DNA from 2 places in the Thalassolituus oleivorans MIL-1 genome. Region 2 is predicted to be linked to the other one. Evidence: predicted binding sites of a transcription regulator. Region 2 holds the regulator's gene; the other holds the start of a gene.

Evidence for each region. The regulator LexA, encoded in region 2, represses DNA repair genes until DNA is damaged. The targets are predictions, from matches to a motif close to TACTGTNTANNTANACAGTA.
Region 1: a site for LexA is predicted at 1,879-1,898, ahead of recN (DNA repair protein RecN). Genes of this name have one in related genera too.

The regions. Positions count from the first base shown of each region.
Region 1 is NC_020888.1:2,882,574-2,887,127, forward strand. It holds gene dnaK (molecular chaperone DnaK) at 1-1,086, opposite strand, end outside; gene grpE (nucleotide exchange factor GrpE) at 1,206-1,778, opposite strand; gene recN (DNA repair protein RecN) at 1,929-3,602, shown strand; gene fur (ferric iron uptake transcriptional regulator) at 3,693-4,097, opposite strand; gene TOL_RS13240 (outer membrane protein assembly factor BamE) at 4,187-4,554, shown strand, end outside.
Region 2 is NC_020888.1:2,207,724-2,212,277, reverse strand. It holds gene htpG (molecular chaperone HtpG) at 1-179, shown strand, start outside; gene TOL_RS18365 (YfaZ family outer membrane protein) at 294-869, shown strand; gene TOL_RS10070 (DUF6586 family protein) at 880-1,368, shown strand; gene TOL_RS10065 (hypothetical protein) at 1,465-1,716, shown strand; gene TOL_RS10060 (cell division inhibitor SulA) at 1,817-2,275, opposite strand; gene lexA (transcriptional repressor LexA) at 2,315-2,914, opposite strand; gene TOL_RS10050 (TetR/AcrR family transcriptional regulator) at 3,117-3,767, shown strand; gene TOL_RS10045 (L,D-transpeptidase) at 3,799-4,317, shown strand; gene nagZ (beta-N-acetylhexosaminidase) at 4,302-4,554, shown strand, end outside.

The DNA of each region.
Region 1 (4,554 bases), 670 kb from region 2:
TTTACGTGGCTCTTTACCAAAGAAATCAGCAACCGCTTTCTGCACCATAGGCATACGGGTCTGGCCACCAACCAAGATTACTTCATCAATCTCAGAAGCACTCAGGCCAGCATCTTTCAATGCCATGGCACAAGGATCCATAGAGCGCTTAACCAGCTCTTCAACCAAGCTTTCTAATTTCGCGCGAGTCACTTTCACATTTAAATGCTTAGGACCTGACGCATCAGCCGTGATGTATGGCAAGTTCACATCAGTTTGTTGTGACGAAGACAACTCAACCTTGGCTTTTTCCGCACCTTCTTTCAGACGTTGCAAGGCCAAAGGATCGTTGTGCAAATCAATGCCCGTGTCTTTCTTAAATTCGGCTGCTAAATATTCGATCAAACGTAAGTCGAAATCTTCACCACCTAAGAAAGTATCACCGTTAGTCGCCAATACTTCGAATTGCTTTTCGCCATCAACATCAGCAACTTCGATAATAGAAATATCGAATGTACCACCACCTAAGTCGTAAACCGCGATAGTACGGTCACCACCGGTTTTATCCATACCGTACGCTAAAGCAGCCGCGGTTGGCTCGTTGATAATACGCTTAACGTCTAGGCCTGCGATTTTACCCGCATCTTTAGTTGCTTGACGTTGTGAATCGTTAAAGTAAGCAGGAACAGTAATCACCGCTTCAGTTACCTTTTCGCCAAGATAATCTTCGGCGGTTTTCTTCATTTTCTTCAGAATTTCTGCCGAAATTTGTGGCGGTGCGAATTTTTGATCGCGTACAGCAACCCATGCATCGCCGTTATCGGCTTCAATGATTTTGTACGGCACCATAGAGATGTCTTTCTGTACAACGTCATCTTTAAATTTACGGCCAATTAGACGCTTAACTGCGAATAAAGTGTTGTGCGGGTTAGTAACCGCCTGACGCTTAGCCGATTGACCTACTAAAACTTCTTCGTCGGCATACGCAACGATGGAAGGAGTGGTACGATCGCCTTCTGCGTTTTCAATAACTTTTGGTTTGTCGCCATCAAGGATTGCCACACATGAGTTGGTGGTTCCGAGGTCAATACCGATAATTCTACCCATACTATTACTCTCCAAATCTCTGGGCGCAAAGCCCAAATATTGTAATGATTAATTGTGTTGTTCGATGACTTCTATATTGGTGCTGGAATTTCTATTTCAAGGCTATACCAGTACAAAAATTAAGCTTTTTCGTCTATTTGTGCCGCGCCCTTACTGACCATCACCATCGCTGGACGCAATAAACGACCGTGCAATGTGTAGCCCTTCTGCATCACTGCAATCACAGTATTTGGGGCCAAATCCGGATTTTCAATCATTGACATTGCTTGATGAAACTCAGGATTAAAGGTTTCACCTTCGGGATTAACCACATCAACATTGAAGCGAGCCAGCGATGAAATAAAACCGCTTAGGGTCATTTCAATGCCATCTCGAATTGCCTTCGTCGCTTCCTCTTCTGGCGCTGCAGCTAGGCCGCGCTCTAAATTATCAACGACGCCCACCATCTCAGCGGCGAATTTTTCCAAACCAAACTTATGTGCTTTTTCGACATCAAGCTCAGCACGGCGACGTACGTTTTGCATTTCCGCTTGGGTACGCAACATTTGCTCTTTGAGCTCAGCTATCTCTTTCTGAGCATCCGCCAGAGCCGTTGATTCAGGCGAAGCGTCCGCTGCGTCCTCGGTTTCAGCAGCAACCTCAGGGGCTACCTGTTCCAGGGTCTCGTCTTGAACCTTTTGCTCGTCTGACATGTATCTATCCTCATTCACATACAAGAAATCTGACTCCTATATGGGGGTCACAAATTGTGTTTCAAGGGCGCTGTTCAAAACTTCACTTGACAATAAGCACCACTGTATATAAAAACACTGTATATCCATTCAGATACTGGAGCGCATACCATGCTAGCAAATCTGTCCATTCATCAATTCGCCCTCGTCGAACACATGGAATTAGAGTTCGGTGCAGGAATGTCGGTTATTACTGGCGAGACGGGTGCCGGTAAGTCCATTTTGCTCGATGCCTTAGGTTTAGCCTTAGGCCAACGAGCAGAAGCAGGATGCGTGCGCAAAGGCGCAAGCAAAGCCGAGGTATGCGCCACATTTAAGACCAATAGCAACGCCCAAGCTTGGTTAAAAAGCTATGATTTCCCTAGCGATGACGAAGTTATTTTACGCCGAATAATTTCGGCTGAAGGTCGTTCACGCGGCTACATAAATGGCCGCCCTGTGCCTGCTAACGACTTAAAAGAAATCGCTAGCCACTTAATTGATGTGCATTCACAGCATGCTCACCAACGCTTGCTAGAAAAAGACACCCCGAGACAGCTGCTCGACAGCTATGCTGGGCTATCGGAACAAACGACCAAAGTCAGTGGGTTATATCGCCAATGGCAAACGCAATATCGCCAACTCAAAAGCCTGCAGGAAGAAAGCGCCGAGCTTCAAGCTCAACGTCAGCTATTAACCTATCAAGTTGAAGAGTTACGTGAACTGGCAATTGGTGAACTTGAACTGGATGAACTTGAAGCCGAACACAAACGTTTAGCCAATGCCGAAAACACGCTATTAAGCGGTCAATCTGCGGTTATTGCCTGCCTAGGTGACGATAACAGCGAGCAAGCCGCCACTCAGATGGTCTATCAAGCGATTCATCAGCTGCAACAAATTGATGATCGCCATCCGCACTTAGAAGAAGCCCGTGATCTCTTACAGCAAGCGCATATCCAATTAGAAGAAGCCGGTAATTCATTACAGCGCTATCTAGATGGTGTCGATATCAATCCGCATCGCTTACAGCAAATCGAAAGTCGTTTAAGCGATATCTACACGATGGCGCGCAAGCATCACATTAATGCTCAACAAGTGTATGCACATTGGCAAGAACAGGAACAAGCGCTCGCTGCTTTGTCGTTGTCAGATGAGGATTTAGCAGAATTACGAGCTGAAGTAGAATCGCTCTACCAAGCCTTCTTAAGCGAAGCTCAAGCCTTAAGCAATGCTCGCATCCATGCCGCAACACAAATGGATAAAGATATTGAAGCCCACTTTGAGGCGTTATCTCTCGGGCGAGCACGGTTTATCACCCAAGTAATTCCCCAAGATATTAAGCAAGCACAAAGCCATGGCATCGACGACATTCACTTCATCGTGCAGACCAATCCGGGAATGCCTGCAGGCCCATTGGCAAAAGTAGCATCTGGCGGTGAATTATCGCGTATTAGCTTAGCGATTCAGGTCGTCACCGCTGCTACCAGTAAAGTGCCAAGCCTAATTTTCGACGAAGTCGATGTTGGTATAGGTGGCGGCACTGCGGAACGTGTTGGTCGACTAATGCGTAAACTCGGTAACAATAGCCAAGTTATGTGCGTCACTCACCAGCCGCAAGTGGCCGCCCAAGCGCATCAGCACTTCCAAGTCAGTAAGGTCAGTGGTGATGAAGCCACTCATACGCGTATTCGGGAGCTAAGTAGCAAACAAAGAGCGGAAGAACTCGCTCGTATGTTAGGCGGGATCGAAATTACCAGCCAGACATTGGCGCATGCCTCAGAGATGCTCGCGTTGGTGCGCTCGTAATCGGCACTGTGACCTTTAACATAAAAGTAGCGCCCATAAAAAAAACCGCACTGCAGTAATGCAGTGCGGTTTTTTAAAATGACAGCCAGCTTATTTTTTACGAACGTAAAGCACTAAGCTGTGATCAACCAAATCGAACCCATGCTGTTCAGCGATTTCGTGCTGTAAGCGTTCGATTTGCGTATTGGTAAACTCGATAACAGTACCATCATCGACGTTAACCATATGATCATGGTGTTCGCCTCGCGCCAACTCAAACACCGAGTGACCACCATCAAAGTTATGACGAGTAACCAACCCAGCGCTTTCGAACTGGGTTAATACACGGTATACCGTCGCCAAACCGACATCTTCGCCCGCTTCAATTAACGCGCGATAAACATCTTCTGCACTCATGTGAGCATCTGGATCACTCTCCAAGATACTAAGAATTTTGACACGTGGCAGCGTGACTTTCAGGCCTGCCTTGCGCAATTCCACGTTTTGATCGGACATTGCCTTCCTCGAATATTTCACAGCAAGTTGAATTATCAGGTATCATCGTGGTCCTAGCTGAAAGCAACCAAAGAGACAGTACCCTGATCATGCGAGCCCTAATTCTGACCGGTTTACTTGGTTTTGCAACCCTTTCCGGCTGCACTTTTCCCGGTGTGTACAAGCTCAACGTCCAACAGGGCAATATTGTTACCCCTGAGATGCTAAGCCAACTCAAGCCTGGCATGAATCAACGCCAAGTAAGTTACGTAATGGGCAACCCTGTAATGCGTAACCCTTTTGAGCAAAAACAGTGGGATTACATCTATACCTTAGAGCAACGCGATAAGGTAGTGAAAGACTACCATGTAGTCATTCACTTCAATGACCAAGGTCTTTATACCCACTATTCTGGCGACTTACCTGCTGAAGATTTCAATGAAACGAACCAGCTCAACTCACTACCAGAAGAAGAACG
Region 2 (4,554 bases):
AGGTTAACCCATCACATCCACTGATCGAGCGTTTGGACCAAGAGCAAGATGAAGAGCGCTTCGTCGACCTTGCTCGTTTAATCCATGCCCAAGCCCAGTTAGCGGAGGGCAGTCAATTGAAGCAGCCCGCTTTATACGTTGCTCGTTTGAACAAGCTGTTGCTAGATCTGATGAAGTAAGGCAATGAATCGGGTGGCGACGGCATTTAAACGCCGTCGCCACACTGTTATCATGCCTAGTCTAAACGCGACGTGATTGCTCACCGTCGCGATTTTTTATATTTGGGGAAGACGATGAAATTGACCATAGCAAAGATGGCGCGATTGTTCGCCGTTGGTGCGCTGACAGTAAGTGGTAGCTTGGTTCACGCTGGTGGTTCACTCGATTTAAGCCTGTCAGACGACAACGTTCGTTTGGCATACGATGCAACGCAATTGAGCACAGGCATGCACCTGAATGCCGCTGTGTTACACAACTCCAGTGATGGCGACATCATTTCTGGTGGCGTGCATGTGGTTGATGTTCGTAACAATCAGAGCGATCTTTACATTGGTGTTGGCGGTAACGCATACGCAGTGATTACTGATAACGCCGATGGTGCTGCAATTGGTGTGGGTGGTTTTTTCCGCTACAGCATGCCGTTTAATCGCGATCTCGCGTTAGCCGGTTACGCCTACTATGCGCCGCCAGTTATTTCGTTTTCAGAAGTCGAAAATATGGTCGATTCTGATATTCGTATTCAATATAACTTGCTGCCAACGGCCCACTTGTACACTGGATTTCGCTACACCAGCATTCAGTTTGAAAACGCCAATAGTCGTTACAAGTTAGGCGAAGGTTTACACCTTGGCTTTAAATTGGATTTCTGAGGACGCTTACTTGTCTAAGTGGATCGGTTTTACCAATCAAAAGTTATATCAAGTACGCTTGCTGCTAGAGCAGAGAGAGCGCTTGGACGGTCCTGAGGCCTTGCTTGATGGATTAGAGCAGGGCGCTCAGTACTTGTTGTACGATGCTTACGTTTCTTATCTAAACGAATTGGCTGAGATGGCGAATTATCGTCAGCCAGTTGCCACACTTGAAGATTTATTAGCACATACACCGCTCGTAACGGGTGAAATGAAAGAAATACAGTTTCTTCGTGCTGACAGTTTTTCGTGGCTGACTGCTATGCTCAAAGCAGTTGCCGAACAGGCGCAGCCAACTTCATCAAGGACTATTGAAGTCGACACCTTCGATCCGTTTGGTGATGCAGCAAGTTTAAATTCCATTACTTTGCTTCAAGATAACGCGTCACCTGCTAGCAAATGGTTAAGTCAGTTGAGTGATTTGATCGATGCTCAACGCGAGAATCGCCAAGAAAGCTAAATAGACAGTTCAAGGATTACAGTTACGTGCCACTTTAACTTAGTGTTAAAGGTGCATGCTGTGATAAACTCCCGCGCCCACTTTTGAGAGGCGGATATGGCACGCTTTTTTGAAATAGTTGAATTATCGAACGGTGACATTGCGTTGCGCCGTGCGGATGAACAAGACGGTGATGCACTTGTGTGTATCCACTTTTCTGAAGACGCTAAGGCTAGTTTACAGGCCCATCATATGGATGTGGCTCGCGTAATGCTTGAAGCCGGAGTGCGTAAGGTCGGTGAGCTATCTGGCATGGAAGTAGAGCGCGAAGATTTCGATGCGCCAGAACACCATCGTAGCTTGCATTAATTGCTTAAGTTTTAGCTTGCGGTTACGACGCCCAAAAAAAAGCCCCATCCCAATGGGGCTTTTTTATGTTTTGCATACAGTAATCGTTTTGATTATGACTTCATAGCGAACGGGTCAATACAACATGGCTGCCGCTATTGATCGCTAAACTGCGAATCTCAGCGCGATCCTCAGTACTAAGATCGCCACACCACTCGATAATCAAATGGCTTGTTTTCGCCTGCAGAATGCGTTGACAAAGGGTTAGTTGCGATTCGCAGTTGCTATCCAGGTGAACCACGGGGGAGTCACTAAGACCCACGCTTTTAAGCCAGTGCTTGTTCATGCTGAGATTTGGACTGAGCCACATTAACCAACGCTGATGGGCATTGCAGTGCGCTAGCATAGGTAAAAGTTGGAAGGGCTGAATGGCTCCACCTTCACTTACTATTACCTCCGTTAAGCTACCGCTGTTTGTGTGGCCTAACTTTGCGTGGTCAACCATGCGACCTAACGATGGTGTGATACTCGTACTCGCAGACATTGCTGGCTGTTCAATTTCAAAGCTTAACTGGCGCATAACAATCCCCTTAATCAAACGTACTACTTATCTAATCAATTAACTGCGACGAACCACACCAACGTACAGACCTTCCACGGCAAACTCCGTTTTTTTTAAGTCGACCTCAATCGGTTGATAGTCTTCATTTTCTGGGAATAAGGTGACGTGATTACGGTTCTTTTGATAACGCTTAACGGTCACTTCTTCACCTACCCGGGCAACGATAATTTGGCCATTGCGGGCGGTATCCATCTTGTGAACTGCTATGAAGTCGCCATTCATGATGCCAATGTCTTTCATGCTGTCACCGTGTACTTCAAGTAAAAAGTCGGCTTCAGGTTTGAAAAAGGATGGTGGGATTTCGCAATAATCGTTGATGTGCTCTTGTGCCAAAATAGGCTCTCCAGCCGCCACTCGACCTATGATAGGTAGGCCTAGATTCGCTTCTTCGACGATACGTAAGCCACGTGATGCACCAGGCATCATTTCGATAGCGCCTTTGCGAGCAAGGGCTTTTAAGTGCTCTTCAGCGGCGTTGGGCGACTTAAAACCTAGCTCTGTTGCTATTTCAGCGCGAGTCGGTGGAAATCCTGTCTCCTCTAATGAAGAGCGGATAAAGTCCAGAACCTGTTGCTGCCGTGCGGTGAGCTTAACCATGATGTTTTGTCCAAGCTGTTAATTCATACAGTAAGTGGAAATATATACAGTGTTTTTTGCTCTGTAAAGCCCCAGAAACCGCTAAATACTAATTTTTATCATTGTCCACTGTGCTCTTAGCTCGGAATTTGGCGGTTTCTTACTTGCGAATAAAGCGTTTTAAACGTATGTTTCAAACACTCGTTAGTTGGATGCTAGAGACATGGCACAGAAAGATACGGCGAAGTGCATATTGGATGCCGCCGAAGAATTATTCTCAGAGCGGGGGTTTGCTGAAACCTCCCTGCGTAACATCACGACCAAAGCCGGTGTCAATCTGGCGGCTGTGAATTATCATTTTGGTTCAAAGAAGTCGCTAATTCAGGCCGTGTTCGCGCGCTTTTTAACGCCTTTTTCTGAAAACCTTGCTGAAGCATTAGAAGCTTACAAATCTCGCCAAGCTGACGACGGCATTGAGCTGCATGGTTTATTGGTGTTGTTATCTGGTGTTGCCTTGCGCAGTGGCGGTACTCGGCCACAGCGTTTGGATATTTTCATGCGTCTGCTCGGTTTAGCATATACCCAAGGCCAAGGACACTTACGCAAATTCTTGAAGTCTGAATATGGCCCTGTGTTCCAACAGTATATGGCCTTAGTGACAGCGGCTACACCTGAGTTATCGGATGCTGATCGCTTTTGGCGAATCCACTTTATGTTGGGCGCTACCATGTTTACTTTATCGGGCGTTGATTCGTTAACTGCCATGGCGGAGCATGATTTAGGTGAACCAACCAATGTGGCGCAAGTCGTAGATCAACTCTTACCTTTCTTAGGGGCTGGTCTAAAAGCTCCGGCTCTGAAAAAATCGGTGTAGTTGTTTTTAGCGTCAGCTTCTTGGAGCGAACATGTCGGACGAATGTCTGATCGAAATATCTATTGAAGACCAGCTTCTGCGCTTTACCAGCGCAGGGCTATGTATTCAATATCCGGTATCGACAGCGCTGAATGGAGCTGGAGAGGCAGAGGGGTCTAATTGTACTCCTCGTGGATGGCATAAAATTAGAGCCTGCATTGGCGCTGAACAGCCGCTTAACAGTGTTTTTGTTGGTCGTCGTCCCACAGGTGAACGTTATTCGCCTGAGCTTGCTCAGCGTTATCCTAATCGAGATTGGATCTTGTCTCGTATTCTTTGGTTACAAGGGCAAGAAATCGGTCGCAATCGCTTTGGTAATGTCGATAGTGCACGTCGTTATATCTATATTCACGGCACACCGGATAGTGAGCCTATGGGGGTGCCGCTGTCACATGGTTGTATCCGTATGCGTAACCAAGATGTCGTTGATCTATTTGATCGTGTATCTGCGGGTACCCCCGTTTGGATTCAGGCACACAGTTTTAGGACTATCCCATGTCGCAACCTTTAATCATTCAAAATAACGCTATCGGTGTGGTTGCTGATATTGCGGGGTTTGAGCTAACCGCGAATGATAAAACCTTTTTAATGCAGCCAGAAATTTGCGGTTTAATTTTATTTAGTCGTAATTATCAATCGCCGCAGCAATTGCAGCGCTTAACCCAAGCCTTACATGAAATACGCCCTGATCTATTGATCAGTGTGGATCAAGAAGGCGGGCGAGTGCAGCGTTTTCGCGAGGGCTTTA